DNA from 3 places in the Janthinobacterium sp. PLB04 genome. Region 3 is predicted to be linked to each of the others. Evidence: predicted binding sites of a transcription regulator. Region 3 holds the regulator's gene; each other region holds the start of a gene.
The links. The regulator NrdR, encoded in region 3, represses ribonucleotide reductase genes. The targets are predictions, from matches to a motif close to CACNANATNTNGTG.
Positions count from the first base shown of each region.

Region 1: LSO07_RS25870 (ribonucleoside-diphosphate reductase subunit alpha) is a predicted target of NrdR. The motif match lies at 2,389-2,402, and genes of this name have one in related genera.
Region 2: LSO07_RS11530 (ribonucleoside triphosphate reductase) is a predicted target of NrdR. The motif match lies at 4,118-4,131, and genes of this name have one in related genera.

Region 1 covers NZ_CP088968.1:5,847,987-5,857,562, forward strand. The annotation lists gene LSO07_RS25870 (ribonucleoside-diphosphate reductase subunit alpha) at 1-2,124, opposite strand, end outside; gene ampD (1,6-anhydro-N-acetylmuramyl-L-alanine amidase AmpD) at 2,516-3,127, opposite strand; gene LSO07_RS25880 (sigma 54-interacting transcriptional regulator) at 3,105-4,175, opposite strand; gene LSO07_RS25885 (PP0621 family protein) at 4,287-4,547, opposite strand; gene LSO07_RS25890 (cytochrome C assembly family protein) at 4,544-5,347, opposite strand; gene LSO07_RS25895 (ABC transporter substrate-binding protein) at 5,577-6,566, opposite strand; gene LSO07_RS25900 (LysR family transcriptional regulator) at 6,772-7,659, opposite strand; gene LSO07_RS25905 (MFS transporter) at 7,793-8,995, shown strand; gene LSO07_RS25910 (MacB family efflux pump subunit) at 9,086-9,576, opposite strand, start outside.
Region 2 covers NZ_CP088968.1:2,595,167-2,604,742, reverse strand. The annotation lists gene LSO07_RS11560 (substrate-binding periplasmic protein) at 1-424, opposite strand, end outside; gene LSO07_RS11555 (heavy-metal-associated domain-containing protein) at 673-936, shown strand; gene ubiT (ubiquinone anaerobic biosynthesis accessory factor UbiT) at 990-1,517, opposite strand; gene ubiV (ubiquinone anaerobic biosynthesis protein UbiV) at 1,538-2,434, opposite strand; gene ubiU (ubiquinone anaerobic biosynthesis protein UbiU) at 2,444-3,481, opposite strand; gene LSO07_RS11535 (hypothetical protein) at 3,644-4,054, shown strand; gene LSO07_RS11530 (ribonucleoside triphosphate reductase) at 4,178-5,926, shown strand; gene nrdD (anaerobic ribonucleoside-triphosphate reductase) at 5,923-6,123, shown strand; gene LSO07_RS11525 (anaerobic ribonucleoside-triphosphate reductase activating protein) at 6,113-6,820, shown strand; gene LSO07_RS11520 (Pls/PosA family non-ribosomal peptide synthetase) at 6,969-9,576, shown strand, end outside.
Region 3 covers NZ_CP088968.1:2,112,057-2,121,632, forward strand. The annotation lists gene tolA (cell envelope integrity protein TolA) at 1-770, opposite strand, end outside; gene LSO07_RS09300 (ExbD/TolR family protein) at 819-1,259, opposite strand; gene tolQ (protein TolQ) at 1,275-1,964, opposite strand; gene ybgC (tol-pal system-associated acyl-CoA thioesterase) at 2,012-2,413, opposite strand; ZMP/ZTP riboswitch at 2,728-2,852, shown strand; gene glyA (serine hydroxymethyltransferase) at 2,964-4,211, shown strand; gene nrdR (transcriptional regulator NrdR) at 4,356-4,817, shown strand; gene pilV (type IV pilus modification protein PilV) at 5,047-5,616, shown strand; gene LSO07_RS09330 (PilW family protein) at 5,613-6,590, shown strand; gene LSO07_RS09335 (pilus assembly PilX family protein) at 6,675-7,259, shown strand; gene LSO07_RS09340 (pilus assembly protein) at 7,256-9,576, shown strand, end outside.

The DNA.
Region 1 (9,576 bases), 2.7 Mb from region 3:
GCGGCCGCGCTCTTCGGCCAGTTCCGTCGACGCCAGGTAGGCGTAGTAGCAGACGGCTTCCATCGAGGTGTCGGCAAACGACACGGCGGCGTCCGAGGCGAACGGGATGCGCATCATGTGCAGGCAGTCCTGGAAGCCCATCACGCCCATGCCGACCGGACGGTGGCGCATGTTCGAATTGCGCGCCTTGTCGACGGCGTAGTAATTGATGTCGATGACGTTGTCGAGCATGCGCATGGCGGTACGCACGGTCTTGGCCAGCTTGACGTGATCGAGCTTGCCTTCCTTCATGTGCGCCGGCATGTTCACGGAACCGAGGTTGCAGACGGCGATTTCATCGCTGCTGGTGTTCAGGGTGATTTCCGTGCACAGGTTCGAGCTGTGGACGACGCCGACGTGCGACTGCGGGCTGCGGATGTTGCAAGGGTCCTTGAACGTGATCCATGGGTGGCCCGTTTCAAACAGCATCGACAGCATCTTGCGCCACAGGTCCAGCGCCTGGATTTTCTTGAAGACACGGATTTCGCCGGCGGCGGCCTTGGCTTCATAGCCCAGGTAAGCCTGTTCAAAAGCCTTGCCGACCTTGTCGTGCAAGTCTGGCGTGTCCGACGGCGAGAACAGGGTCCATTCGCCTTTTTCCATGACGCGCTTCATGAACATGTCGGGAATCCAGTTCGCCGTGTTCATGTCGTGCGTGCGGCGGCGGTCGTCGCCCGTGTTCTTGCGCAGGTCGAGGAATTCCTCGATATCCATGTGCCAGGTTTCCAGGTAGGCGCAGACGGCGCCCTTGCGCTTGCCGCCCTGGTTGACTGCCACGGCCGTGTCATTCACCACCTTCAGGAACGGCACCACGCCTTGCGACTTGCCGTTGGTGCCCTTGATGTGGGCGCCCAGGGCGCGCACTGGCGTCCAGTCGTTACCCAGGCCGCCGGCAAACTTGGCCAGCAGCGCGTTGTCCTTGATGGCGTCGTAGATGCCTTCCAGGTCATCCGAGACGGTGCTCAGGTAGCACGACGACAGCTGCGAGCGCAGGGTGCCCGAGTTGAACAGGGTCGGCGTCGAGCTCATGAAGTCGAACGAGGACAGCAGGCTGTAGAACTCGATGGCGCGCGCTTCGCGGTCCGCCTCGTTCAGCGCCAGGCCCATGGCCACGCGCATGTAGAACGCTTGCGGCATTTCGATGCGCACGTCCTGGATGTGCAGGAAGTAGCGGTCATACAGGGTTTGCAGGCCGATGTAGCCGAATTGCAAGTCGCGGTCGGCCACGATGGCTTTGGCCAGGCGTTCCAGGTCGAAGCTGGCGAGTACCGGGTTCAGCAGCTCGGCGGCGATGCCCTTGGCGATGTATTGCGGGAAATACGTCAGGTATTCGGCGGCAGCGGCCGCTTGCGGCACTTCCTTGCCGAACACTTCCTTGCGCACCGTGTGCAGCAGGATGCGGGCCGTGACCTGGCTGTAGGCCGGGTCTTTTTCCATCAGCGCGCGCGCCGCCAGAATGGCCGACTTGTGCAGCTCTTCGACGGGCACGCCGTCGTACAGGTTTTTCACTGTTTCAGCCAGGATGGCGTCGGCATCGACGTGCTTTTCCAGGCCGGCGCAGGCGGCGTTGATCAGGTCGCGCACTTCCTGCATGTCCAGCAGGCGGCGCACGCCGTTGTCGGTGACGTTCAGCTGGGGCGCGGTGACTTGCGCGGAGGCGCCTTGCGCTTCCTTCTGCAGGCGGCGCTCTTCCATGTGCTTGGCGCGGTACAGCACGTAGGCACGCGCCACGTCGTGTTCGCCCGAACGCATCAGCGACAGTTCCACCTGGTCTTGCACGTCTTCGATATGGAAGGTGCCGCCGCCCGGATGGCGGCGCACCAGCGCGGCGACGACGCCGTCGGTCAGTTGTTCCACCAGTTCGCGGATGCGTGCCGAGGCTGCGCCCTGGCCGCCGTTAACGGCCAAAAACGCCTTAGTCATGGCGATGGCGATCTTCGAAGGCTCAAATGCCACCACCGCGCCGTTGCGGCGGATGATGCGATAGTCGCCCAATGCCGCGCCCGTGCTCGCCACACTGTTGGCCGCGCCTGGCGCTGGCGATACTGGCGTTGGATGGATGGAAATATCTTGTGGTGATTGCATTGAAGCTCCCGTTGTCAGCTAAAGTCAGCCTGCAGTTTTGCTGCCGCGTGTGTTGTTGAATAGAACGCCCGATGGTCAGGGTTTCTTCAGGTATTTGTTGCTAAATAGTAAATTCATAGTGCATAAAACAGGTCAGTATCCATCTCGCCACACCGCACTGCCCGGCTGGCGCGAAACACGATCAAGGGTGATAAACCGCCAGTTCCAGTGCTTTATCAGCAATCCGGATAGCTTTGACAATAATTCTGAAAACGTCTGTGATGGCACTAGATATAGTCTTTACATCCAACTTCTGCACTAATTGTAGTACCCATCGAAGGGTGATGCAATAGTTTTCCGGCATCCGCCAGCGTAATTTTTTGTCTTTTCTTATACGATTTCGGTTGACTTTTCAGGGCATGGATGGAAAGCCCAATCCCCGCGAAGTAAGCGCTAACGCAGGCTGCCCGCGCAAGGTTTCCAGCCAGCATACTTGGTAAAAATGCCAGTCAAAAAACGGTCCCGGATCCGTCTTCCTTCCCGGCGCGATATGCTCGTGGCCGCGCACCTGGGACAGCCCGTAGCGCGCCGCCAGCGCCACCGTCAGCGCCGCCAGGACATGGTATTGCCGCCGCTGAAAGGGCACATCGTCCGCGCCTTCCATTTCGATACCGATGGAATAGCCATTGCACTGCGGACGTCCCTCGAAGGTGGACGCGCCGGCATGCCAGGCACGTTTATCAGCAGAAACATATTGCAGCAACGCACCATCGCGCCGCACAAAAAAGTGCGCCGAGACTTGCAAGCCACGCAGGTCGGCGAAAGAAGGATCGGCATTATAATCTACCCGGCCCGTAAACAAGTCCGACACATGCGGTCCGCCAAAGTGGCCGCCCGGCAAGCTGATGTTATGGATCACCAGCAAATCGACTTGCGCGCCGTCCGGTCGCGCATCGTAGTATTGGGAGTCATAGCGCAGCGCGCCATCGCACCAGCCGTCTTCATCTATCGTCCATGCGCTCATCAAATAGGGCTTCCTGTATCGTCAATTTCTGCATGCGGTAACGCAACTGGCGCACGCTCAGGCCCAGTTGGCGCGCCGCCCGCGCGCGGTGGTAGCGCGCCTGCACCAGCGCCAGCATGATCATGTCGCGCTCGGCCTGGCGCAAATACATGTCCAGCGGCAAGACGGGGGGCACGCCATACGCCGCCATGCCGGGCAGGCACAGTTGCCGCTCCGGCAAGGCCGGCGGCGCCCGCGACGGCATGCTGCCCACCGCCGGCGGCAAGGCCAGCCCCTCGAGCGCGATCACGCCGCCGTCGGCAAAGGCCAGCGCCCGCTCCAGCACGTTTTCCAGTTCGCGCACATTGCCGGGAAACGCATACGCGGCCAGGGCCGCCAGCACGGGCGGCGCCAGGCTCACGGCCCGGCGCGGCGACAGGCGCGCGAGGATCACCTCACATAATACCTGCAGATCGCCGCGCCGTTCGCGCAGCGGCGGCAGTGCCAGCTCGATCACATTCAGGCGGTAAAACAGGTCCTGGCGAAACGTGCCGGCCGCCACGCCGCGCCCCAGGCCATGCTGGCTGGCGCACAGGATGCGCACGTCGACGGCCTCGTCAGTACTGCCGCCCAGCTTGCGCACGCGGCGCTCCTGCAGCACGCGCAACAGTTTCACCTGCATGGCCAGCGGCAGGTCGTCGACTTCGTCGAGCAGCAGGCTGCCGCCGTGGGCTGCCTGGAACAAGCCCTGGCGTTCGTGCAGCGCGCCCGTATAGGCGCCCGGGCGGCAGCCGAAGAATTCCGCTTCCATCAGCGCTTCGGGAATGGCGCCACAGTTGACGGCGATAAACGGGAAGCTGGCGCGCGCGCCCTGCGCATGGATGGCGCGCGCCGCCAGTTCCTTGCCCGTGCCCGATTCGCCGCGGATGGCCACCGGCGCGCCACAGCGGGCGATGCGGCCGATCTGCGCGCGCAGCGCCTGCATGGGCAGCGAGTTGCCGCTCAGTTGCGGCGCCGGCGGCATGCCGGCGGCGGTGACGGTCTGCGGACTGGGGCTGGGACGGGACATGGGAGCGCGCCTTTCTGCAATGGCGGCGACGAACCGCCTGCTGCAGATGCTACGCCGGACGGATGCCGGAGGCCGTTACGATACGGATGAGCAACGCGCGCCGGCACGCCCTTACAAGGTGGCGTGCGCGTGGCTGCAGTAATCGTGGCCCTTGGCCTGCACGTTTTCGGAGGCCGGGTAGTACACGCCGCAATGGGCGCAGCACAGCATCAGTTCGGCATCAGGCAATTCCTGCGGCCGGCCCGGCGGCGCAAACGGATTCGGCTGCTGTTGCTGCTGCGCGCGGGCCCGTTGCTGCATGCTCCGGATCTTGCTGCGGATAGCAAACAGCACCAGGAATACCAGCGCCAGCCAGAATAAAACACGTGTCATGCGAATCCTCGGTGTAAAACCACTTCCAGTACAAAACGGCTGCCGACATAGGCCAGCAGCAAGGTGGCGAAACCGGCCAGGGTAAAACTCAGGGCCGTTTTGCCGCGCCAGCCGCGAAAGCGGCGGCCTGCCAGCAGCGCGGCAAACAACAGCCACGACAGCATGGTAAACACGGATTTGTGATCCCAGTTCAGGGCCTTGCCAAATAGTTGTTCGGAAAACACGATACCCGACAGCACGGTCAGGCTCAGCAGGATGAAGCCCAGGCCGATCATGCGGAACAGCAGTTTTTCCATCGTCAGCAGGGCTGGCAACTGGTCCAGCGCCGTGCCGATGAAGCCGCGGCTTTCGCTGCGCGTATGCAAACGCGATTCCTGCAGCGCCATCAGCACGGCGTGGAAGGCGGCAATCGTCAAGGTGCTGTAGGCAAGCACGGCCACGGCAATATGCCAGCCGAAGACGGCCGACTTGCCTTCCATGTTGACCTGGCTGCCAGGAAAGGCCCAGGCCAGGCCGATGGCGAGGACGGCGCTGGGCATGACCATGCGGCGCAGTCCGTCCAGGCTGAAATTGCGGTTCTCTATCCAGTAGGCGCCCACCGAGACCCACAGCGCGGCCGACAGCATGGCGGAAAAACCGAAGCGCAAGGTGCCCGGCGCCATCAGGTCGAACCACAAGGTGGCGGCGTGCGCCAGCCAGGCAACGCCGGTCAGGCCGGCAATGAGCCGGGCACGGGACGAGGGAAGCACCGCGCACGCCGCGTACAACAGGGCGGCGATGAAAAAGAAATAGATCTGCATAGTTTAAGTTTACACCATAGCCGACAAGCGCGATTCAGGCGACAGCCCGGTGACAGGCACGACGCCGCCATCCAATGCCGCAAGCCTGCCATGATATCGCGCCTGAGGCATGACGGGGTGGCGCACCCTCAAGATTTCGGCAATCTTTCACGCTACCTCTATATATTAGTATGCCGCAAAAAAATGATGGCCCGCTTAAGCGGGCCATCGGGCATTGCCAATATCCGGTTTACTTCACGTTCAGGCTCTTTTTCGCCTGCTCCAGCAAGTCGGTCTTGACCCAGTCCTTGGCCACGGGTGGTTTCGTCATGCGGCCCACGCCCGTTTTCACCATCACGTCCGTGGTGATCTGGATATGCTCGGGCGAGATGTCATACGAATACGGCGAATTGCTGATCGCGTCGTCGAAGTCATCTTTCGTGATCTGGCCCCGGAACACCACTTCGCGCACATACTTTTCTGCCGTCGCCTTGTTGTCGATAAAGGTCTTGGTGGCTTCGACGAAGCAGCGCATGAATTTTTCCGCCACGGGACGGCGCTCCTTGTAGAACTTTTCCGTCATCACCATGGTCCGCACGGGTTCGCCGATCGGCGTGTCGTACGGTTTGATGACTTCGGTGCCGAAACCCTTGTTGATGGCCTGCGACGATTGCGGCTCGGACTGCATCATGGCGTCGATATTCTTGCCCATCAGCGCCTGGTTCAAGTCGGCGTAGGCCAGGAATACCAGTTGCACATCCTTGCCCTTGGTTTCGGAATACGTCAGGCCAGCTTGCGACAGCTCGGCCAGCAGCAGCACTTCCTGGATGCCGCCGCGCGTCACGCCCACGCGCTTGCCCTTGAGTTCCTTGACGCTGGCAATCTTTTGCCCCGCCCCGCCCACCAGGCGCGCGCCGCCCTTGGCAAAACCGGCCACCACGTAGATGGGCGCGCCGCCGGCGCGGCCGGAAATGGCCGCTTCGGACGCCGTCGCCCCCACGTCCAGTTCGCCCGCGATAATCGCCTGCATCACGTCGAGGCCCTTGGCGAAGATATGCTCTTCGACCTTGATGCCGCACTTGGGCGCGATTTCCTTGATGTACGACACGGCTCCGTAATGGGCGAATTTCAAGTTACCCAGGCGCACGACTTCCTGCGCCTGTGCCTGGACAGCGCCCATGCCGAAGGCCAGCATGAGGGCGGCGGCAATACCGCTCTTCAAGGTTGATTTTTTCTGCATCGGGTTCTCCTGTGGTGGTTGGTATGTGCCCGCAAGGGCACGCGAAACACTGCTTTTTTGTTATGGGGAGATAGTACCGTGTGTTAAGCCAGGAGCAATCTTTTTTATTTCACGATGGCTCCAGCAGCGAAATTCGCTGGACTACGCCACAGCCAGGCACTGCAGGTTGATCAATGACACAAGCGAGTGCAACATATGCCCACTGTCAAAGCGGAAACAAGTTCTGCACGATGAAGTCCACGAACACCCTGAGCTTCGGCGAGAGATGTTTGCTGGAGGGCCACAGTATGCGCAATGTGGTGCAGTCCTGGTTGTATTCGTCCAACACAGTGACGAGTCGGCCTTCGTCCAGCTGACGACGCACAGCGATGTCAGGCACACAGGCAATGCCGAGACCTTGTTCGGCAAAGCATATCTGTGGGTCCAGCGAATTCGTGACCATGCTGCCCGGCAGATCCATGCAGAGGGGCTGACTGTTCCTACTCAACGGCCATGCGTCCATTTTGCCCGTCGTGGGATAGCGGTACAGCAGGCAGGCGTGGTTGGCCAAGTCTTCAGGTTGCTGCGGAAAACCGGCCCGCTGGAAATAGCTGGGAGCGCCGACGATGACTCTTCGATAAGCGCCGAGCGTGCGTGCCATCAACCGGGAATCGCTGGGTTCTCCGGTACGGATCACGGCATCGAAGCCTTCCTCGATCACTTCCACCAGGCGATCCGAGCAGTCGATGTCCAGCGCGACAGCGGGATAGCACCGTTGGAAGGCCGCCAGCCTGGGCATGAACAAGGTGCCGACCGATGGCAGACTGATGCGCAGCTTGCCATGAGGGGCGCTTTGCGTTTGCAAGAGTTCGGCTTCGGCCAACTCCACCTCGCAAAGAATACGGCGGCAGCGCTCCAGGAACAACGCGCCTTCCGATGTCAGGCTGATGGTGCGCGTAGAGCGGTGGAACAGGCGCACCCCCAGGCGTTCTTCCAGCCGCGCGATGGCCTTGCTGACGGCTGATGCAGAGATGCCCAACTGCTGCCCGACAGCAGTGAAGCTGCGGGACTCCCCCGCGCGTACGAAGAGATCCAGAGAACCAAGATTTTCCATTTAAACCCGTCAATTAATGACAGTTATGTCACATATATTGTTCACTGTAGCCCATTTTTCTTTTGTTAGTAAGCAGGCAGCATACGTACTGATACTTCACACCAGAACGACTCCAATTTGAGGAACTTAGTTTATGAATCAGACAACAGCACCTGCTCTACACAAGAGCGCCGAGCGATTGCCCTTGGGTGGACTGCTTGCCTTGGCAATGGCAGCCTTTGTCACGCTGCTGACCGAGATCATGCCGGCCGGATTGCTTTCTTCCATTGCGCAAGGCTTGAGCGTCTCTGAAAGCCTGGCAGGCCAGTTCATTACAGCCTACGCAGTCGGTGCGCTGGTCGCCGCTATTCCGGTCACCACGCTAACGCAAGGCATGCGGCGGCGTCCGCTGCTATTGACGGCGATCTTTGGCTTTGCGCTTGTCAATCTCGTCACCGCGCTTTCCGATAGCTATGGCATCTCGCTGGTGGCGCGCTTTTTCGCCGGAGTCTTCGGCGGAATCGTCTGGACGCTCCTGGCTGGATATGCGGTGCGCATGTCGCCGTCTCATCTCAGCGGACGGGCGATTGCGATATCCGGCGCCGGCGCGACCATCGCTTTGGTGCTCGGTGTACCGCTCGGAGCGCTGCTTGGGCGCGCCATCGGCTGGCAAGGCGCCTTTGGCCTGATGAGTGTCCTGGCACTCTTGCTCATGGCGTGGATCATTGCCATCGTCCCCGACTTTCCTGGCCAGCCCAGGGGGCAGCGCCAAACTCTGTCCAGTATATTTTTCAAGACCGGTATTCGCGCCGTGCTATTCGTTGTCTTCACCTTCGTTGTTGCCCACAACATTCTCTACATCTATATCGAGCCGTTGCTCGCGCCTTCGGGGCTGTCAGCGAACGTGGAAAACATTCTGTTCGTGTTCGGACTGGGTTCAATCATCGGCCTCTGGTTCATCGGTGCCATGGTCGATCGTCGGCTGCAATTTCTTTCCGTGGCAAGCATCATGGTCTTCGCCGTTGCCTCCGTACTGCTGGGCCTTTGGGGCGACCTTTCGCAGGTGGTATACCCCTCTGTAGCGATATGGGGCCTCGCTGTCGGCGGCTTTGCCACGATCACTCAAACGGCATTGTCCCGCTTTGCCGGCGATTCGGTTGATATGGCGCAATCCATGTACACGACCGTCTGGAACACCGCGGTGGCCAGCGGCGGCGTTGTCGGTGGAATCTTGCTTGCTCAGTCAGACGTGGCATCGTTCGCCTGGACCGTTCTCGGATGTCTCGTCGTCTCGTTGCTGGGTACGGTCTTCGCCATGAACAAGGCGCTGGCAAGCAGGAGTTGCAGCGGGGGTTGATACGTGTGGCCGCGCAACTCGCCCTTGACGCAGGCGCAATCCCTGGCCGCGATGGCAGGCACTGCGCCGGCGTTTTTACAACAGCCGACCTTACTGGCCAGCCAGCGCCACCACGGGGTCGAGTCCCGACGCCTTGCGCGCCGGCATGAAGCCAAACACCAGCCCCGTCACCACGGCGCAGGCAAACGCGCCGGCGATGGCGCTCAGCGAAAAGATCACCGGCACGTCCCATATCAGCAGCAGGCCGGCGACCGTCACGCCAACCACGATGCCGGCCACGCCGCCCACCACCGACACCAGCACGGCTTCGGTGAGGAACTGGCGCAGGATGTCGCGCCGGCGCGCGCCCGTCGCCATGCGGATGCCGATTTCGCGCGTGCGCTCGCGCACCGTCATCAGCATCACGTTCATGACGCCGATGCCGCCCACCACCAGGGAGACGGCGGCGATCAGGCTGAGCATCATGGTCATGTTGTCCTGCGTCTTCGCTTCGGCGGCGATCGACGCGGCCGCGTTGCTGATGCCGTAGTCGCGGATGCGGTGGCGCTCGAACATGGTGGCGTCGACCGCCGCCTCCACCT
Region 2 (9,576 bases), 480 kb from region 3:
TCTGCCCGGCAGACAGTCGCGCCAGGGCGGCAATGCTGCGCACGCCGCGCAGCAGTTGCGGCCGGCGCGCCTGGATCAATGCCACTCTCCAGCCGATGAGGCCGCGGTCGATGGGGATGCGCACTGGCAACAATTGCGTTTCGCGCGCGCGGCTCGTCATCGCCCAGACGACATCGACGCTGCCCGATGCCATGGCGATTTCCTGCATCGCGCGCGTCTGCACCATGCGCAGTGCGGAGCGGCGCAAGACATAGGCCTGGCCCGAACGGGCCAGCGCCTGCTGCAGCAAGGCCGTCACATAGCCTTGCTGCGGATCGTCGAGCGCCTGATGGCGCGGATACACGAGCGGCAGCGGCGGCACCGCGCCGATGGCCGCGCCCAACGGCCACAGGGCGGCAAGCTTGAGCAGGGGGCGGCGCAGCATGGCCCCTCCTTTCCAGCGCATTCATAGCGTTCTTATCAGAATGACAGTATCTCGCAGCAGAGCACGCTTGTCGACTGGAATACGGCAACTGTGTACAAAACAACAGCAGTTTCAGACTGCAGCAGAGAGGCTGGAGTTAATCCAGATCAACAAAACCGCAAATAGGAAATAAATCTTGCGTGCTGCTCTGGACGGCATGCGCGCCCCTCGCCTACGCTGTTTTTTTATTTGAAAAACAAGAGGAACACATGCAGACAGCGCGCTTGAATATTATCGGGATGGATCACGAAGGCTGCGCCGACAGGCTGACGGGCGCGCTCGAAGCCGTAACGGGCGTGAGCACCGTGTGCGTCTCGCTGGCGCGGCATGGCGCCACGGTGCAGTTCGACGAACGTCTGGCCACGCAGGAACGCCTGCTGGCCGCCGTCAACGACGCCGGCTTCATGGGCGAAGCGACGGATGAAGAACAGCTGGCATCGTGCAGCGGCGCTTGCGGCCACTGCCGCCACTGAACGCCACTGAGCGCCACTGAGCGCCACTGAGCGCCTGCCCTCCCTTTTCCAGCTCAGCCTTCGCGCGCGCCCCGGTCGCGCAGATGCGCCAGCACGCGGCGCGGTCCCAGCGCCTGCAGGTCGAACGGCGGCAACTCGATGGCGTCGAGCGTATTCTTGAACAGCAAGCCCAGTTCCGTGTCGCCCTCCAGGCTCAAACGGCGGCTGAAGAACAGGGTGTCCGGATCTTCGTGGCGCCGCGCCAGCAGCATCAAATCATGCACGCTCGCCGCGATGCACAGGTCCGGCACGTCGACATAGCGCTCGGCCACGAACACCGTGCCCTGCCACTCGAAATCGAAGGCGATGCCCGCGTCCAGCAGCCGCAAACGCAGGCTGCGCCCTTCCAGGCTGCGCCGCACGTCGTCGGGCAATTGCGGCGCCAGCAGTCGGTTCAAGCCTTGCACGAACAGCCAGGAGGCGGGATACGGGGGCAGCTTGGACAGCAATTCGGCCAGCGGTTCCGGCAAGCGGTACGACACGCCGGGCTTGCTCATGGGAGGCTTGGCCGGGATCGGCAATCTTTCCAGTTGATCTTGCATGGTGCTTCCTTTCGATGCGTTCAATGTGCGGCGTGCTGTTCCATGCCGGGCTGGCCGTGCCAGTAGCCGTCGCAGGCGCCTGCCGGCTGGCAGGCCGCCAGCTGGGCCTGGGCGCCGATGCCGCTGACCTGCCCGCGGCGGGCGCGGTCGAAGATGGCGATGACTTGTTCCGTATGCATGGCTTGCGGGCTGATGCGCGCCACCGCCACACCCATGTCGCGCATGGCGTCGAGTTCTCGCACCAGGTTGTAGACCAGCGCCGACTGCGTCTGCGTGCCATTCAGTACCAGGAATGGCACTTCGTCGCGCGTGCGCAGCAGCAGGCCGTCCGGCTCTTCCAGGCAGCTGTAGCCGCAATCGTCCTTCGGCAGGTTGCGGTTGCGCGCCGTGAAGCAGCGCGCGGAAAACGCCAGCGGCATGCGACCGTAGGCGAAGACTTCCGTCTCCAGCCCTTCCGGCTTCTGGCGCTGCATCTCGGCCAGCGCCGTCTGCCCCATTTCCAGCGGCATCACCCAGCGCCGCGCACCCAGGCGCGCCAGCAATTGCAGGCTGGGGCCATTGAACAGGTTCAAATGGGGGCCGGCGACGAAGGGCGTACCCTTTTCCATGCAGTGCACGGCGCCCATGTCGTTGGCCTCGACGCCGTAGCGGCCATTGCCCGTGATGCGGCGCAGGGTCGCCAGTTCGGCGCCCGCCTCGATCAGCGCCTGCGTCGACAGCACCACTTCCTTGCCGGCGGCGGCCAGCATGTCGGCGATATCGAGCCAGTCGGCCAGACGCACCTCGTGCCGGCGCGAGCAGACGGTTTCGCCCAGATACACGATATCGACGGCGGTGCCGGCGATCTGCTGGTAAAACTCGAAGACGGTGGCGCGCGGCCAGTAGTACAGCAAGGGGCCCAGTGAAAGCTTCAGCATGTTCATCCTCTATTTCCAAGATCTGTGGTAAGCACCTAATGTGTGCTGCTGGCCTTCGGCCAGCTTGTCCATGGCCGCCATCCAGCCCGGCTTGACGGCGTAGCGCGCATTACCTTCGCGGCAGGCGTCGATCGCCTCGCGCCACACGCGCGTCACCTGCGCCACGTAGGCGGGGCTGCGCTGGCGTCCTTCGATCTTCACGGCCCGCACGCCCATGGCGATCAGTTGCGGCAGCAGCGCCAGGGTATTCAGGCTGGCCGGCTCCTCGATGGCGTAATACTCTTCGTCATTGACTTCGAAACGGCCCTTGCACAGGGTGGGATAGCTGGCGTTTTCGCCGGGCGCATAGCGGTCGATCAGCACGCCGTTCAGGCGCGATTCGAGGCCGTTCGGCGTTTCCAGCCAACGCACGGATTTCGCCGGCGAGCACACGCCATGGGTATTCGGCGCCTCGCCCGTCGCATACGACGACAGCGCGCAGCGCCCTTCGACCATCACGCACAGGGAGCCGAAGCCGAAGACCTCGATCTCGACTTCCGTCTTGGCGATCAGTTGCTCCACCTGCGCCATCGACAGCACGCGCGGCAGCACGGCGCGGGCGATGCCGAAGTGCTCATGGTAAAAATTGATGGCCTCGTAGTTGGTGGCCGAGCCCTGCACGGACAGGTGCAGGCGCAGCTGCGGGTGATGCTCACTTGCGTAGGCCATCAGGCCCGGATCGGCCACGATCATGGCGTCGATGCCGGCCTGCGCGGCGCGGTCGATGGCGCTGCGCCACACGGCCCAGTTGTGCGGCTGCGGATAGGTATTCAGCGCCAGCAGCACCTTGCGCCCATATTGGTGGGCGTAGCGCACGCCCTCGGCGATGGCCTTCTCGTCGAAATTGAGGCCGGCGAAATTGCGCGCATTGGTGGCGTCGCGAAAGCCCAGGTAAACGGTGTCGGCGCCATTGTCGACGGCTGCTTTCAAGGCGGGCAGGCTGCCGGCGGGGCAGACCAGTTCCAGCGGTCCGGCCACGCGGGTGGCGGTGGTTGATTCAAGCATCATGATATTCACAGTCCTGTATCGGCTCAGGGTGCAGACTATAGCCCCGCCCATGCTGCCCAGTCCTTGACGCAGGTGAAGGAATGCATGCATGGCTGGCGCGCGTTCAACTTGCTTGACCTGGCTGTAAAATGCCCCACTTTTCTCCCTCTTCGACTGCCCGCCATGCCCCGCAAACCGCTGCTGATCTTCCTGCTCACCCTGTTCCTCACCGTGCTGCAAGTGCAGTGGGCCGCGCCCGCCGACGGCTATGTCGAAGAAAAGCTCTCCATCCTGTCGCCCGAGATACTGGGCGCGTATCCGGGCGTGCTGCTGCTGTTCCTGCAAGCCGTCTTCGCGCGCCGCGCCATGCCGGTGCCGCGCCAGACCGCCATCAGCACGGGCCTGCTGGCCGTCTACTGGCTGCTGGCGAACTACGTCACCTTCGATATCCGCGTCGCCAGCTGGAGCACCTTCTCGCCGCTGGAAATCTGGGCGCACGTGCTGCCCGCCTCCGTCATCAGCATCGCCGTCTGCGCCGCCGCGTACTTTGGCCTGAGCTGCTTCATCCTGCGCCAGGGCCGCGCGAAAAAGTAAACGGGGGCGCTTTTTTCACCTGCATCAAGGATTCGTCACGCAACAGCACGCGCCCTTTGACGCCACTATATTTAGTGATTAATCTCCATAAAAACACCGCATGTTGTGTTTATTGGAGGTTTCATGACGACAAATGCAGTTTCCCCCACACGCGGCCAAGTCGATGTCGCCGCGTCCATCAATGAATACCTGGAGCGGCGCGACTGGCGTGTCAACGCCAACGCCAACCAGGGCTACTCGCTGGGCGGCCTGATACTCAACGTGTCGGGCAAGGTCATCGCCAACTACTGGCTGGACCAGGTCTATCCGCCGGAAGTGGGCGCGGCGCACCGCGAAGCGGCGCTGCACATCCACGACCTCGACATGCTGGCCGGCTATTGCGCCGGCTGGTCGCTGCGCACCCTGCTGCACGAAGGCTTGAATGGCGTGCCGGGCAAGATCGAATCAGGTCCGCCCAAGCACATGTCGAGCGCCATCGGCCAGATCGTCAATTTTCTCGGCACCCTGCAAAACGAGTGGGCCGGCGCGCAGGCGTTCAGCTCCTTCGACACCTACATGGCACCCTACATCCGCAAGGACAGCCTGCGCTACGAAGACGTGCGCCAGTACATGCAGGAGCTGATCTTCAACCTCAACGTGCCATCGCGCTGGGGCACGCAGACGCCGTTCACCAACCTCACCTTCGACTGGGCCTGCCCGGACGACCTGCGCGAGCAGATTCCCGTCATCGCCGGCCAGGAGATGGATTTCAGCTATGGCGAGCTGCAGGTGGAGATGGACATGATCAACCGCGCCTACATCGAGATCATGATGGCGGGCGATGCCAAGGGCAGAGTCTTCACCTTCCCCATCCCCACCTATAACATCACCGAGGATTTCGACTGGCATAGCGAAAACGCCGAACGCCTGTTCGAGATGACGGCCCGCTACGGCCTGCCCTACTTCCAGAACTTCATCAATTCGGAACTCAAGCCGAACATGATCCGCTCCATGTGCTGCCGCTTGCAGCTGGACTTGCGCGAACTGCTGAAACGGGGCAACGGCCTGTTCGGTTCCGCCGAGCAGACGGGTTCCCTGGGCGTGGTGACGATCAACTGCGCGCGCCTGGGCCACCGATGGCGCGGCGACGAGCCAGCCCTGATGGCGGACCTGGACCGCCTGCTGGAACTGGGCAAGACCAGCCTGGAAATCAAGCGCCGCACCATCGAGGAACTGATGCAGCAAGGCCTGTTCCCGTACACGAAGCGCTACCTTGGCACACTGCGCAACCACTTCTCCACCCTGGGCGTGAACGGCATCAACGAAATGATCCGCAATTTCAGCGGCGACGCCCATGACATCACGAGTCCCGAGGGCCATGCGCTGGCCGTGCGCCTGCTCGACCACGTGCGCGCCCGCATGGTGCAATTCCAGGAAGAGACGGGCCATATGTACAACCTGGAAGCGACGCCGGCCGAAGGCACGACCTACCGCTTCGCCCGCGAAGACCGCAAGCGCTTCCCCGCCATCCTGCAGGCGGGCACGGTCGACAACCCGTACTACACGAATTCGTCGCAGCTGCCCGTCGGCCATACGGACGACCCGTTCGAGGCGCTGGAATTGCAGGACGCGCTGCAGCGCAAGTACACGGGCGGCACGGTGCTGCACCTGTACATGACGGAAGCGCTGTCGGACGCGAATGCCTGCCGCGAGCTGGTGAAACGCGCCCTGAGCCGCTTCTCGCTGCCCTACATCACGGTCACGCCCACGTTTTCCATCTGCCCGCGCCACGGCTACCTGGCCGGCAAACATGAATTCTGTCCCACCTGCGACGCGGAACTGATCGCGCGCAAGCAGTCCGATCTCGCTCACCCACTCAAGGAAACGCCATGAACGCACGTCCCGACTTCACTCCCGCCATCACCCTGCTCGACACCGAACGCCAGCGCTGCGAAATCTGGACCCGCGTGATGGGCTATCACCGCCCCGTCGCCTCGTTCAACATCGGCAAGCAGGGCGAATTCCACGAGCGCCAGTACTTTACGGAAGCGAGCGCCCGGGTTGGCCAGCCCGCCTGCCATGGCGGCTGATTTGAAAGTGGGCGGCCTGACGCCCTTTTCCGCCACCGACTACCCTGGCAAGCTGGCGGCCGTGGTGTTCGTGCAGGGCTGCCCCTGGCGTTGCGGCTATTGCCACAATCCTCACCTGCAGGCGCGCACGCCGGAAGGCGCCATGCCCTGGCACGACGTGTTGACCTGGCTGCGCCGCCGCATAGGCCTGGTCGACGCCGTCGTCTTCAGCGGCGGCGAAGCGTGCATGGACCCGGCGCTGGGGCGGGCCATGCAGGACGTCAGGGAACTGGGGTTCGGCATCGGCCTGCACACGGCCTGCATCTATCCGCAGCGCCTGCAGGAAGTGCTGCCCCTGGTCGACTGGGTCGGCTTCGACATCAAGGCGCCGTTTGCCGACTATCGTCATGTGACCCGCGTGGCCGGCAGCGGCGACCCGGCGCGCGCCTGCCTGGACGCCATCCTCGCCAGCGGCGTCGCCTACGAATGCCGCACCACCACCCACCCGGATCTGCTGCCGGACGAGCAGTTGCTGTCCCTGGCCACCACCCTGGCCGCGAAAGGCGTCGACAACTACGTGCTGCAGCAATTCCGCGCCGAAGGCTGCGCGGACGCGGCGCTGTCCGGCCGCCCCCTGCACGGCTATCCGGCGGCGCATACCTTGGCGCAAATCGGCGCCATGTTTCCGCGATTTACATTCCGTAATCATGGCGGTTGATCCTGCCGCCACATAATTGCTGAAAGCTCTACAAAATTCCCCGTTCTGCAACGCTGAAATGTCTTGCGTGCTGTAATGTATCAACTGTGCCGCGCGCCATGCGCAGCCCATCAGATTCTTCACTCCGCATTACAGATAAGCGTCATCCATGAACGATTTCACCGCAGTCAGCCCAGGCACTCCCTCCACCCACGCCGACATCCTGTACGGCCCGCCGCGACCGGATCTGCTGCGCGAGGAAGTGCTGGCCGACCTGCTGGAAGCGACGGCACGCCGCTGCCCGCAGCAAATCGCCCTGATCGATGGCGCGCGCCGCATCACGTATGCGGAACTCGATGCGCAGGCGGGCCTGGCGGCGTCGCGCCTGGTGGCGGCCGGCGTCAAGCCGGGCGACATCGTGGGCCTGTGGCTGCCACGCGGCGCCCATCTGCTGCTGATGCAGGCGGCCATCGCCAAGGCGGGCGCCGCCTGGCTGCCCGTCGATGAAGACACGCCCGTCGAGCGCCTGCAAGTGTGCCTCGATGATGCCAGCGGTGCCGGCGTCGTCAGCTGCCAGCAGTTCGCGCCTCGCCTGTTTGATGCCGGCGTCCAGCGTCCCGTGTGGACGGCGGAAAGCCTGCTGGCGCCCGCCGCGCCGAGCGAAGTGCTGCCCGCGCGCGGCGCCGTGCTGCCCGAACACCCGGCCTATGTGATCTACACCTCCGGCTCCACGGGCAAACCGAAGGGCATCCTGATCAATCAACGCAGCATCTGCCACTTCCTGCGCAGCGAAAACGCCGTGCTGGAAGTGACGCAAGACGACACCGTCTACCAGGGCTTTTCCGTCGCCTTCGACATGTCGTTCGAGGAAATCTGGATCGCCTACCTGGTGGGCGCCACCCTGTGGCTGGGCCCCAAGGATATCTCGGGCGACCCTGAAGCCTTGCCGCGCGCGCTGGCCGAAAACAAGGTCACCGTGCTGCACGCCGTGCCGACCCTGCTGGCCCTGTTCGCCGAGGAAGTGCCGAGCCTGCGCCTGATCAACCTGGGCGGCGAGATGTGCCCCGAGTCCCTGGTCGAGCGCTGGTCGCGCCCTGGCCGCGCCATGTTCAACACCTATGGCCCCACGGAGGCGACCGTCTCGTGCAGCCTGGCGCGGTTGCGGCCCGGCGAACCGGTGACCATCGGCACGCCGCTGCCCAACTACGGCTTGCTGGTGCTGCAGGTGGCCGAAGCGGGAGAAAACCGTCCCCTGGCCCTGCTGCCAAGGGGCGAGACGGGAGAATTGTGCATCATCGGCCCCGGCCTGGCCGAGGGCTACCTGGGCCGGCCCGACCTGACGGTGGAAAAATTCCTGCCCAATCCATGGGCGGCCAGCGACGATGATGCGCGCCTGTACCGCACGGGCGACCTGGCGCGCATCGATGCCGACGGCCAGGTGCTGTGCCTGGGCCGCGCCGACGACCAGGTGAAAATTCGCGGCTTCCGCGTGGAGCTGGGCGAGATCGAAGCCGTGCTGGCGCAGCAGCCGGGCGTGGGCACGGTGGCCGTGTTGCTGCGCAAGGATGACGGCATCGACCAACTGGTGGCCTACATCGTCGGCAGCGAGGAGGCGTCCGAGGACGCCCTGGCGGCAAAGACCCTGCGCGCGGCCCTGAACCTGCATTTGCCACCCTACATGGTGCCGGGCCGTTTTGAATTGCTGCCGCTGATGCCGCGCCTGACCTCGGGAAAAATCGACAGGAAGGACTTGAAGGCCATGCCATTGTCCGCGCCGCCGGCAGGCGAGGCAGGCGAATCGGACGTGCCGGAAACGCCGGCCGAAGCGGCCCTGTTCGCGGCCCTGGCCAAGCTGTTCCCGGGCCAGGCGATTTTGCGCCAGCTGGACTTTTTCAGCGACCTCGGTGGCCACTCCTTCCTGGCCGCGCGCCTGGCCTCCGCCCTGCGCGCGGATCCGGCCTACGCCCACATGACGGTGCGCGACATTTACCAGAACCGGCAGATCGACAAGATCGCCGCCGTCTTGAGCGAGGCGCCCGCGCTGGCCACGCCGGAGGCGGAGTGGACGCCGCCGTCCACCCTGAAGCGCTGGATCTGCGGCGCCGCGCAGGCGGCAGCCGTGCCTGGCCTCGTCACCCTGCGCATGGCGCAGTGGATGGCGCCCTTCTTCACCTACCACTTCTTCACGGGCGACACGGGAGATACCGTGCCGCGCGCCATCGCCGCCTCGATCGGCGTGTTCCTGCTGGCGACCCTGGCCGAATTTGCCATTGCGATTGCCGGCAAGTGGCTGATCGCCGGACGTTTGAAACCGGGCAGCTATCCGCTGTGGGGCGTCACGTATTACCGCTGGTGGCTGGCCGACCGCCTGGTCGAATCGGCGCCCGCCTACCTGCTCAGCGGCTCGTCCCTGAATAGCTGGTGGCTGCGCGCGCTCGGCGCGAAAGTGGGCAAGGAAGTCGTCATCGGTTCGATGACCCTGCGCGCGCCCGACCTGCTGTCCATCGGCGACAACGTCAGCGTGGGCAATGCCGTCAACTTTGAAAACGCCAGGGTCGAGCGGGGCCGCCTGTTGCTGGGCCAGATCCGCATCGACGACGATGCCTGCATCAGCTCTTACGCTATCATGGAAGGCAATACCAGCGTGGGCGCGTTCGGCCACCTGGAGGGCCAGTCAGCGCTGGCCGATGGCGCGGCGGTACCCGCCGGACGCGTGTACACGGGTTCCCCCGCGCGCGACATAGGCGCGTTTGACGTTGCCAGCCAGCCGCCGCGCC
Region 3 (9,576 bases):
TTGCTCGTCAGGGCAGCGACATAGCCGCTGTCCTTGCGTGGCGCGGTCGCTTTCGCGGCCGTGCCCGTCGTGCCGGCGCCCGCCGCACCCGTGATGCGGCTCATTTCCGCGGCACGCGCCTTGTCGGCGGCTTTTTTCTCTTCCGCCGCTTTTTTCGCCTTGGCGGCTTTTTCCGCCGCTGCCTTTTTCTCGGACAGTTCTTTCTCGGCTTTTTCTTCCGCCGCTTTTTCTTTCTCTTTGGCTTCCTTGGCTTTCTCCAGCTTGTCGGCCTTTTCTTTTTCCAGCTTTTCAGCCTTGTCTTTTTCTTTCTGCTTCTGTTTTTCCAGTTCGCGCTTTTCTTCCTCGCGTTCCTTCAATTCCTGCTTGCGGCGTTCTTCCGCTGCCGCTTTGTCTTTTTCTTCCTTCAGCTTGGCCTTCTTGCGCTCGAGGGCGATCTCCGCCTCGCGCAGGTCGACCTTCGGCTCGGGCGCTGCCACGGGCGGCGGTGGCGGCGGGGCCGGCTGTTCCACTTGCGGTTCCGGCGGCGGCGCCGGTGTCGGCTCCGGTTCCGTCGCCACTTCAGGCGGCGGCGCGGCCGTCTGCACTTTCATATCCCACACTTCCGCTTCGACGGCGACAGGTTCCGTATTTTGCCAGTGTACGCCCACCCACAGGAAAAACAGCAGCCCAAGGTGCATCGCCAGCGCCAGGCCCAGCGAGGGCCAGCGGCTGCGTTCGCGCGGCACGCTGTAGGGCTTGCCGAGTACATGGTCGATTTGTTTGTTCTGCAAAGTCTAGTCTATCTAAAAACGGTCAAGTCTGGAAACAGGGTGCTGCGCTTACTTGGTGGCCAGGCCGACGCGGGTAATGCCCATCTTTTTCGCTTCCGAAATGAGCTGGATCACATCGTCGTACTTGCTTTCCTTGTCGCCCGCGATCATCACGGGATAGTCGGGATTACTTTCATGCAAACCGCGCAGCTTGCGCAGCAGGGCGTCGCGGTTCGGTTCCGTTTCCGGCGACAGCTGTTCCTTGCCGATGACGCCGATCGACAGTGAACCATTCGGCTTCAGCACGATCTGAATATAGTCATCGGGCGGTTTGGCCGACTTTTCCGCGTTGGGCAAGTTCACCACGCTGGGATTGTTCGACGACGGCATCACCATGAAAATGATCAGCAGTACCAGCATCACGTCGATATACGGCACGACGTTGATCTCGGACTTGAACTTGCGGCCACGGCCACCGCGCATGCCGCCGCTATTGAATGAGGAACCCATGGACGCTGCTCCCTCTTAGCGCGACTGGCGCTGCAGGATGTTGGAGAATTCCTCGACGAAGCTTTCGAAGCGGATCGCCAGACGGTCGATGTCATGCGAAAAACGGTTGTAGGCGACGACGGCGGGAATGGCCGCGAACAGGCCGATGGCGGTGGCGATCAGCGCTTCGGCGATGCCGGGCGCGACGGCGGCCAGGGTGGCTTGCTGTACGTTGGCCAGGCCGCGGAAGGCGTTCATGATGCCCCAGACGGTGCCGAGCAGACCGATGTACGGCGAGACGGAGCCGACGGAAGCGAGGAAGGCCAGGTGCGATTCGAGCACGTCCATTTCACGCTGAAACGCGGCGCGCATGGCGCGGCGTGCGCCGTCGAGCACGGCGCCCACGTCCAGCGCTTCGCGCGAACCGTAGGAAGCCTTGCCCTTGATGAATTCGCCCATGCCGGCGTCGAAGATGCGGGCCAGCGCGCCGCTCTGGTCGCGGTTGCCGCTGGCGTTCTGGTGCAGCGCATGCAGGTTGCCGCCGGCCCAGAAGCTGCGTTCGAATTCGATGGTTTGCTTGCGCGCCTGGCGCACGGCAAACATCTTGCGGAAAATGTAGGTCCAGCTGGTCAGGGAAATCAGCAGCAGCAGGGCCATGATCAGTTGCACGATCAAATGGGCATTGGAGATGAGCGCGAGGAAAGAAAGATCTTGTGTAACGTTCATTGGCTGGCAGTCTGTTGGGTGAATTGTCCGGGAGTGGCGGGTAGGGCTCAGGCGGCGCGCATGCGGGCCGCGACTGCATCAGGCACGGCGCGCGGGCGCAGTGCCGAATCGACGCAGCCGATCTTGACGCGGGCCGTATTGAGCAGGCGGTCGCCGCACCAGGCTTGTTGCAGGAAAACGATGGAGGCGCGCCCCATTTTTTCTATGCTTAAGGTTAATCTTACCGTGTCATCGAGCCTGGCTGGCGCATGATAGTCGGCGTTGACGCTTTTGACAACGAACATTGCATCGTGCTGCTCCAGCAATTCCTGCTGGCCCACGTCGATGGCGCGCAGCCATTCGGTACGCGCGCGTTCGAAGAATTTCAGGTAATTTGCGTAATAGACGATGCCGCCGGCGTCGGTGTCTTCATAGTAGACACGTACGTTCCAGGTAAAGACTGAAGGCATGTTTATTGCGCCAGTAGTGAGATTGAGCAACATTTTACGCGATTTTTCTTCTTGTGACTGTGGGCGCTTGCTGGAAAGCCATGCAAAAGCTGCATATAAGTTGCACCGCAGCATTGTAAATCCGGCGTGTGCAATGGCAAGCCTCGTAACATACGCTTACATGCCATGGCCAGGTTTAAGTTCAGCTTAAAAGCCGCAGTCATGCCCGGGGCAGCTTGTGGCCGCACCCTGGCAGGGGTGGCGCGCGGCGATTATAGCCGCACGGTTGCATTCCTTGCTCAATTTGGGCACTTAACTTACAATTTGTCTTCCATTACGTCTCACGTGACTGGCGAAAAGTCGGGCGATCTCCATGAATGGCGATCGGCAAACCGGCGAAAGGTGGGCATCCACCGGGAAACGTGAGATTTTTCATCAGCCGTTCGCCTGGGTAGCCACTATGGAAAAGCACGAAGAGGCTGCCTGTCCAATGTTGTTATTCACTTAACGCCGGCTCCCCTCATTCGATCCAACCTGCCAGTACAAGCACCCTCATACTTGGAGTTTTTACATGTTTGCAAAAGATCACAACCTCGCCAACGTCGATCCTGAATTGTTCGCCGTCATCCAAAAAGAGAATACGCGCCAGCACGACCACATCGAACTGATCGCGTCGGAGAACTACACGTCGCCAGCCGTAATGGAAGCGCAAGGCTCGCAGCTGACGAATAAATATGCCGAAGGCTACCCAGGCAAGCGCTACTACGGTGGCTGCGAATACGTCGATGTGGCCGAGCAACTGGCCATCGACCGCGTGAAACAGCTGTTCGGCGCCGAATGCGCGAACGTGCAGCCGAATTCCGGCTCGCAGGCGAACCAGGGCGTGTTCTTCGCCATGCTGAAACCAGGCGACCTGATCATGGGTATGTCGCTGGCCGAAGGCGGCCACCTGACCCACGGCATGCCGCTGAACATGTCCGGCAAATGGTTTGACGTCGTCTCCTACGGCTTGACGGCGGAAGAAGACATCGACTACGAGGCAATGGAGCGCCTGGCCCGCGAACGCAAGCCGAAACTGATCATCGCTGGCGCGTCGGCGTTCTCGAAAAAGATCGACTTCGAACGCTTCAGCAAGATCGCCAAGGAAGTTGGCGCGTATTTCATGGTCGACATGGCCCACTACGCCGGCCTGATCGCCGCCGGCCTGTACCCGAACCCGGTGCCGTTCGCCGACTTCGTCACCTCGACCACGCATAAATCCCTGCGCGGCCCGCGCGGCGGCATCATCCTGATGAAGGCCGAACACGAAAAAGCCATCAACTCGGCCATCTTCCCTGGCATCCAGGGCGGCCCGCTGATGCACGTGATCGCCGGCAAGGCCGTCGCCTTCAAGGAAGCGCTGAGCCCTGAATTCGTCGAATACCAGAAGCAAGTGATCAAGAACGCCGACGTGCTGGCGAAAACCCTGATCAAGCGCGGCCTGCGCATCGTGTCTGGCGGCACCGAATCGCACGTCATGCTGGTCGACCTGCGCGCCAAGAACCTGACGGGCAAGGAAGCCGAAGCCATCCTCGGTTCCGCGCACATCACCTGCAACAAGAACGGCATCCCGAACGACCCGCAAAAGCCATTCGTCACCTCGGGCATCCGCCTGGGCAGCCCGGCGATGACGACGCGCGGTTTCAAGGAAGCGCAAGCGGAAGAAGTGGGCAACCTGATCGCCGACGTGCTGGACAATCCGCATGACGCCGCCACCATCGAGCGCGTGAAAGCGGCCGTGAAAGTGCTGGCCGACGCGCACCCTGTGTACGCTGCATAATTATTTGTCCAGAATGTGTCATACGGAGTAAGATTCTGTATGACACATTCCAGTCGTGCCCAAGGGCGCCCGGAGTGATTCGGGCGCCCTTTGTACAAGGGCGGCGATTTCCCGTAATTATTACTATAAAGTTGTAGCCAGCCCATGAAATGTCCATTTTGCCAGCACGGCGACACCCAGGTTCTCGATACGCGCGTATCGGAGGAAGGGGATGCCATTCGGCGCCGCCGCCGCTGCGGCAAATGCGACAAGCGTTTTACCACGTACGAGCGCATTGAACTTATCATGCCGGCCGTCGTCAAAAAGAATGGCAGCCGGACGGAGTTCGCTGCGGATAAGTTGCGCGGCAGTTTGATGCTGGCCTTGCGCAAGCGTCCCGTCGCGGCCGCCTCCGTGGATACGGCCATCGCGTCCATCCAGGAAAAACTGTTGACCAGCGGCTTGCGCGAAGTCGATTCCGGCTATATCGGCGAACTCGTCATGCAAGAATTGAAGCGCCTGGACAAGATCGCCTACATCCGCTTCGCCTCCGTTTACAAGAACTTCGAAGACCTGGCCGAGTTCCAGGATGCGATTGCCGAAGTGGGACAGGCACGCAAGCCCTGACGTTCACTTCGCCGACAACGGGGCTACTCATGCGCCCCGTTTTCACCACGCCAGCGTTCGGCTGGCAAGCGGCCTGATCAATTCAACGCAGTTCTTCTCACCTTATCGCTGTCCTGTTTGCGCTAGCGCAGATCCGGTTTTTTGCGCGCGCCTATCTTGTAGCTGGGCCGCGTGTTCTTGCGACTCTTTCTGCGGAAGGGAGTAGCGCATGCGCAATGGCGGTCGCACTATGTTTCCTGCGGGTGGCAGCAGCCTCGTCGAGGTGCTCGTGTCGCTGCTGCTGTTGGCGCTGGGCCTGCTCGGTGCCAGCATCCTGCAACTGAACGCCCTGCGCGCGCGCCATGAGTCGGCGTTGTTGTCGGCGGGCGTGCAACTGGCCGCCGGCATGGCCGAGCGCATGCGTGCAAACAGCGTGCTCATGAATGGACCCGATGCGGGCAATCCCTACCTGAACGTGGCGTACGCGGCGGCGGACGGCGTCGACGCTGGCGGCGGTGCGCCGGACTGCTTCGGTGCCGCCGCCTGCGGTGCGGCTGAACTGGCGCAATTCGATATCGCCGAATGGAAGCAACGGCTGTATGCGGCCTTGCCCGGCGCGCGTCTGCACATTTGCCGGGACCTCGCCGCGTGGGACGCCGCTGCCGAGGGTTTGCACTGGGCTTGCAGCGGCGGCAAGGGGGCGCCCATCGTCATCAAGCTGGGCTGGCGCGCCCGTCTGCCCGATGGCTCGTCCGCGGAGAATGCGGCAGGCGAGTCGCTGCCCAGGCTGGCATTCCAGCTGGGCGGAGGCGGGGCATGAACCGCGTGCCTGCCGCGTGGCGCCGGCATCGTGGCATGAGCTTGGTGGAATTGCTGGTGGCCCTATCGCTCGGTGCGCTGTTGATGTTGGCGGCCAGTAGCGTGTTGCTGGCGGCCAGCGGCAGCTATGGCGACCAGTCCGCCAGCGCGCGGCTGGATGACAACGGCCGCTATGCGCTCGATACCATCGCCCGCGCCGTGCGCCAGACGGCGTACGTGAACTGGGATAGCAGCGCCGCGCCCGTCGCCCATGCCGATGACGACAGCGCCAATGTGGCCGGGCTCGACGCGCGCAGCCTGGGCAAGAACAGCGAAGGCATCAGCGGCGCGCTGCCCGGCGCCCTGCATGGCAGCGATGTGCTGGCCTTGCGCTATTACGGCGCCGGCAAGGAAGAGGGCGGCGACGGTTCCGTGCTCAATTGCGCGGGTTTTGGCGTGGGCGCCGCGCAAACGGAGGCGCAGCGGGGCTGGAGCATTTTCTATGTGGCGCAGGGCGCCGATGGCGAGGGCGAGCTACGCTGCAAATACCGTGGCGCGAACGGCTGGGGCGCGGACGCCATCATCCGCGGCGTCGATGCTTTCCAGGTGCTGTATGGCCTCGACACGGATACGCCTGCCGACGGCGTGGCGAACCGCTATATCAACGCCAGCGCGCTCGACGCCTACGATGCGGCGCTGGTGCTGGTTGGCGCGGACGCGGCCGCGCGTCAGCGCGATTTTCACCGGCGCACGCACTGGAAGCGCGTGGCCAGCGTGCGCGTGGCGCTGCTATTGCATGGCGAGGCGGGCCAGGCGGACAAGATGGCGGAACTGGGGCCGGCGCAGTTCGATCTGTTCGGCAAGGCGTATGCCGAGGCGCACGGCGCCGGGGACACGGGCGTGCGCATTGCGCGCGCGTCCTTGCCCGCCGCAACGCGCTCCCGGCTGCGGCAACTGGCGCAGACGAGCATCATGCTGCGCAACGGGCCGGCCTAGGCGGGCGGCGCGATGGTTGGCGCGGGCGTCCGCTGTTGCTTATCTTGTCGTGCACTTCGTGAGCGCCGCGGCGGCGCCACCCTCGTGTATGTGCTGTGCCTGCTGGTGATCATCTTGTTGCTGGGCATATCGGCGGCGCAGATGGCCTTGCAGGGCGAAAAGGCGGCACGGGGCGAGCGCGACAGGCAGATCGCGTTTCAGGCGGCGGAGGAGGCATTGGTGGATGCGCAGAACGATATCGAAGGCTTGCCCGGCGCACCGGGGCGCAGCAGCCTCTTCGCACCAGGCAGTGCGGCAGGGTTTGCGGACGGCTGCGGCGAAGGGGGAATACTGGGCCTGTGCCTGCCGGCAGCCCCGGGTGCGCCGGCACTCTGGCTGAGCACGGACCTGGATGGTGACGCAGGGGGCAGCCGCACCGTGCCGTATGGCCAATTTACGGGCGCCGTCATGCAGACAGGGCAGGGTTTCCTGCCATCGCGCCGGCCCCGCTACCTTATCGAACTGCTGCCGTTTCACCCGCCCGGCGCGCAGGCCACTGCAGTGGCCAGTGGTCTGGCCACGGAAAGCTATGTGTACCGCATCACGGCCATCGGTTTTGGCGCGCAGGAAAGCACGCAAGTCGTGCTGCAAAGTTACTACCGCAAGCAGGCGGCTGGAGCGGGGCCATGAGGGCTTTGCCGTCCGCTTTCTCATCCGCGCTGCGCTGCTCCGGCTGGGCCTGGCTGCTGGGGGCTGGCCTGATTTGCAGTAGTGTCCTTGCCGCCGCTCCCCCGGTGGCGCTGGCGCGGGCCGACGCGGGCTTGCACGGCGCCAGGGTGCCGCCGAATCTGCTGCTCAACCTGTCCCTTACGCACGCTGCCGCCGCTGCCGCACATGGCGGCGACTATGCGCCGCAGCGCGAGTACCTCGGTTACTTCCATGCCCGCATGTGCTACAGCTATCCGTATCGCAGCAAGGACGGCGTCATGCTGCCGGACTTGCGCGTAGCGATCGCTTACTTCTCCGTGCTGAAACCGGCGGATGCGCTGCACGGCTGCGGCGGAGACAGTTTCAGCGGCAACTTTCTCAACTGGGCCAGTGCCAGCATGCTCGACATCGTGCGCTATGCGCTGACGGGCGGCGACCGCGTCATCGACGAGGTGCGCAAGACGGTGCTGCAGCGCGCCTATTTGCCCGATGCCGACAGCCCCATCGACTTTTTTGCCCACCCCGTCTTTTTCCCGCGCAAGGTCTTGCAGACTGGCGTGGCGGCGGCGACACCGTTTGCGTTGGCGCAACTGGCCATCGTTTCTTGCCGTAATCGCCTGTTGTTCGGCGACGCCAGTTTGCCTCCGGGCGGCAATTGCGACGCGCCTGGGGCCGCCGCCACGCACGGCGTGTTCCTCGCGCGCGTGCGCGTGTGCGACGCTGATGAGGGGCCGCTGCGCGACGACTTGTGCCTGGCGTATGGCAAGAACTACAAGCCGGTGGGCGCCGTGCAGCGCCATGGCGGCAGGGTGCGCGTGGGCGTGTTTGGCCATTTGAACGGCCTGCCTGTAAGCGCCGGCGCCGTGTATGGCGGCGTGCTGCGCGCGCCGCTGGCCCACGTGGGACAGCAGCGCTGGATGGCGCCCGACTTTATGCCGCAAGACAATGCTGGCGCCGAGTGGCATCCCGCCACTGGCGTGTATGCGGTTCAAGCTGCGGCCCAAGGCGCGAGCCCTGGCGGCGGGGTGACCGCTTACATCAATGGCCTGGGCCGCGGCAACGCCGGGCATCCCGGTGCGTACGCCAGCGCGGCACCGCTGGCTGAATTGCTGTACGAATCGCTGCGCTATCTGCAGGGGCGGCAAGCGAGCGCCGTCGTGCCACCCGCTACGGCACCGCCTGCCATCGACGACGGCTTGCCGGTCGTGACGCAATGGAGTGACCCGCAAACGGCCAGTTGCCAGCGTCACATCGTCGTCAGTTTCGGCGATGCGGGCATGGCGGGCGACCGCTACGTGCCCGGCAACGTTCCGGCGACTCCCGCATCAAACGGCGACCGCGCCCGCGCGCCGGACAGTTTTGCGCCGCCCCCGTTCGATGTCATGGCCTGGACGCATGCGGTGGGCAGCCTGGAAAACGGTGGGGCGCAAGGCAATCCCGCGCCACGGCCCGAACTGGCGGCACTGGAATTGCTGGCCGAGGGGGCGGGCGGCGCCAGCTACCATGCGGCAGGACTGGCCTACTGGTCGCATGTGCAGGCCCTGCGTCCCGGCGGCAAGAGCGACGGCATGGCGAAGGTCGAGCACTATGCGGGCGACTTGCGCCAGGGCGACCCGGCCGACACTCCCGCCGCTACGCCCTTGTTATTGGCGGCCAAGTATGGCGGCTTTCTCGATGCTAATGGCGATGCCAACCCCTTCAAGAGCGCGACTGGCAGCGCGCTGAGCGAGTGGAGCCTGGATGGCCGCTGGCCCGCCCATTACCTGCCCGGCAGCGACCCGGCCGCCCTGATCGGGGGACTGCGCGCAGCCTTTGCGGCCGCCGACAAGGGTAGCTTGCCGGCGACGCTCGCCGGGCCGGCCCTGATGGCGCTGGCCAGCGGCACGGAAGAGGCATACTGGTTCCAGACGCAGATGCGCCTGGCCGATGGCAGCATGACCTTGTCGCGCACCGCATTTACCGTGGGGGGCGATGGCGCACTGCTTCCCGGCAAGCCATGGTGGCGCACGGGCGGGCAGGAGCAGGTCGCGCCAGATGGAACGCCGGCGGTTTTGCGTCCCGTCTACACGCTCGACGCCAAGGGCACCTTGATGCCGCTGGCCTGGAAGCGGCTCGATACGGAGCAGCGCGGCGCATTCGACGGCGGTGATGGAAGAGGGGAAGCGCGCCTGGCGTATCTGCTGGGCCAGCGCACGCATGAGGTAGGCCAGCCGGGCGGCTTCCTGCGCCGCCGCACGAGCAGCCTGGGCGCCGCGCCGCATGGCAATTTGCTGTACGTGGGCGCACCGGGGCTGGGCAT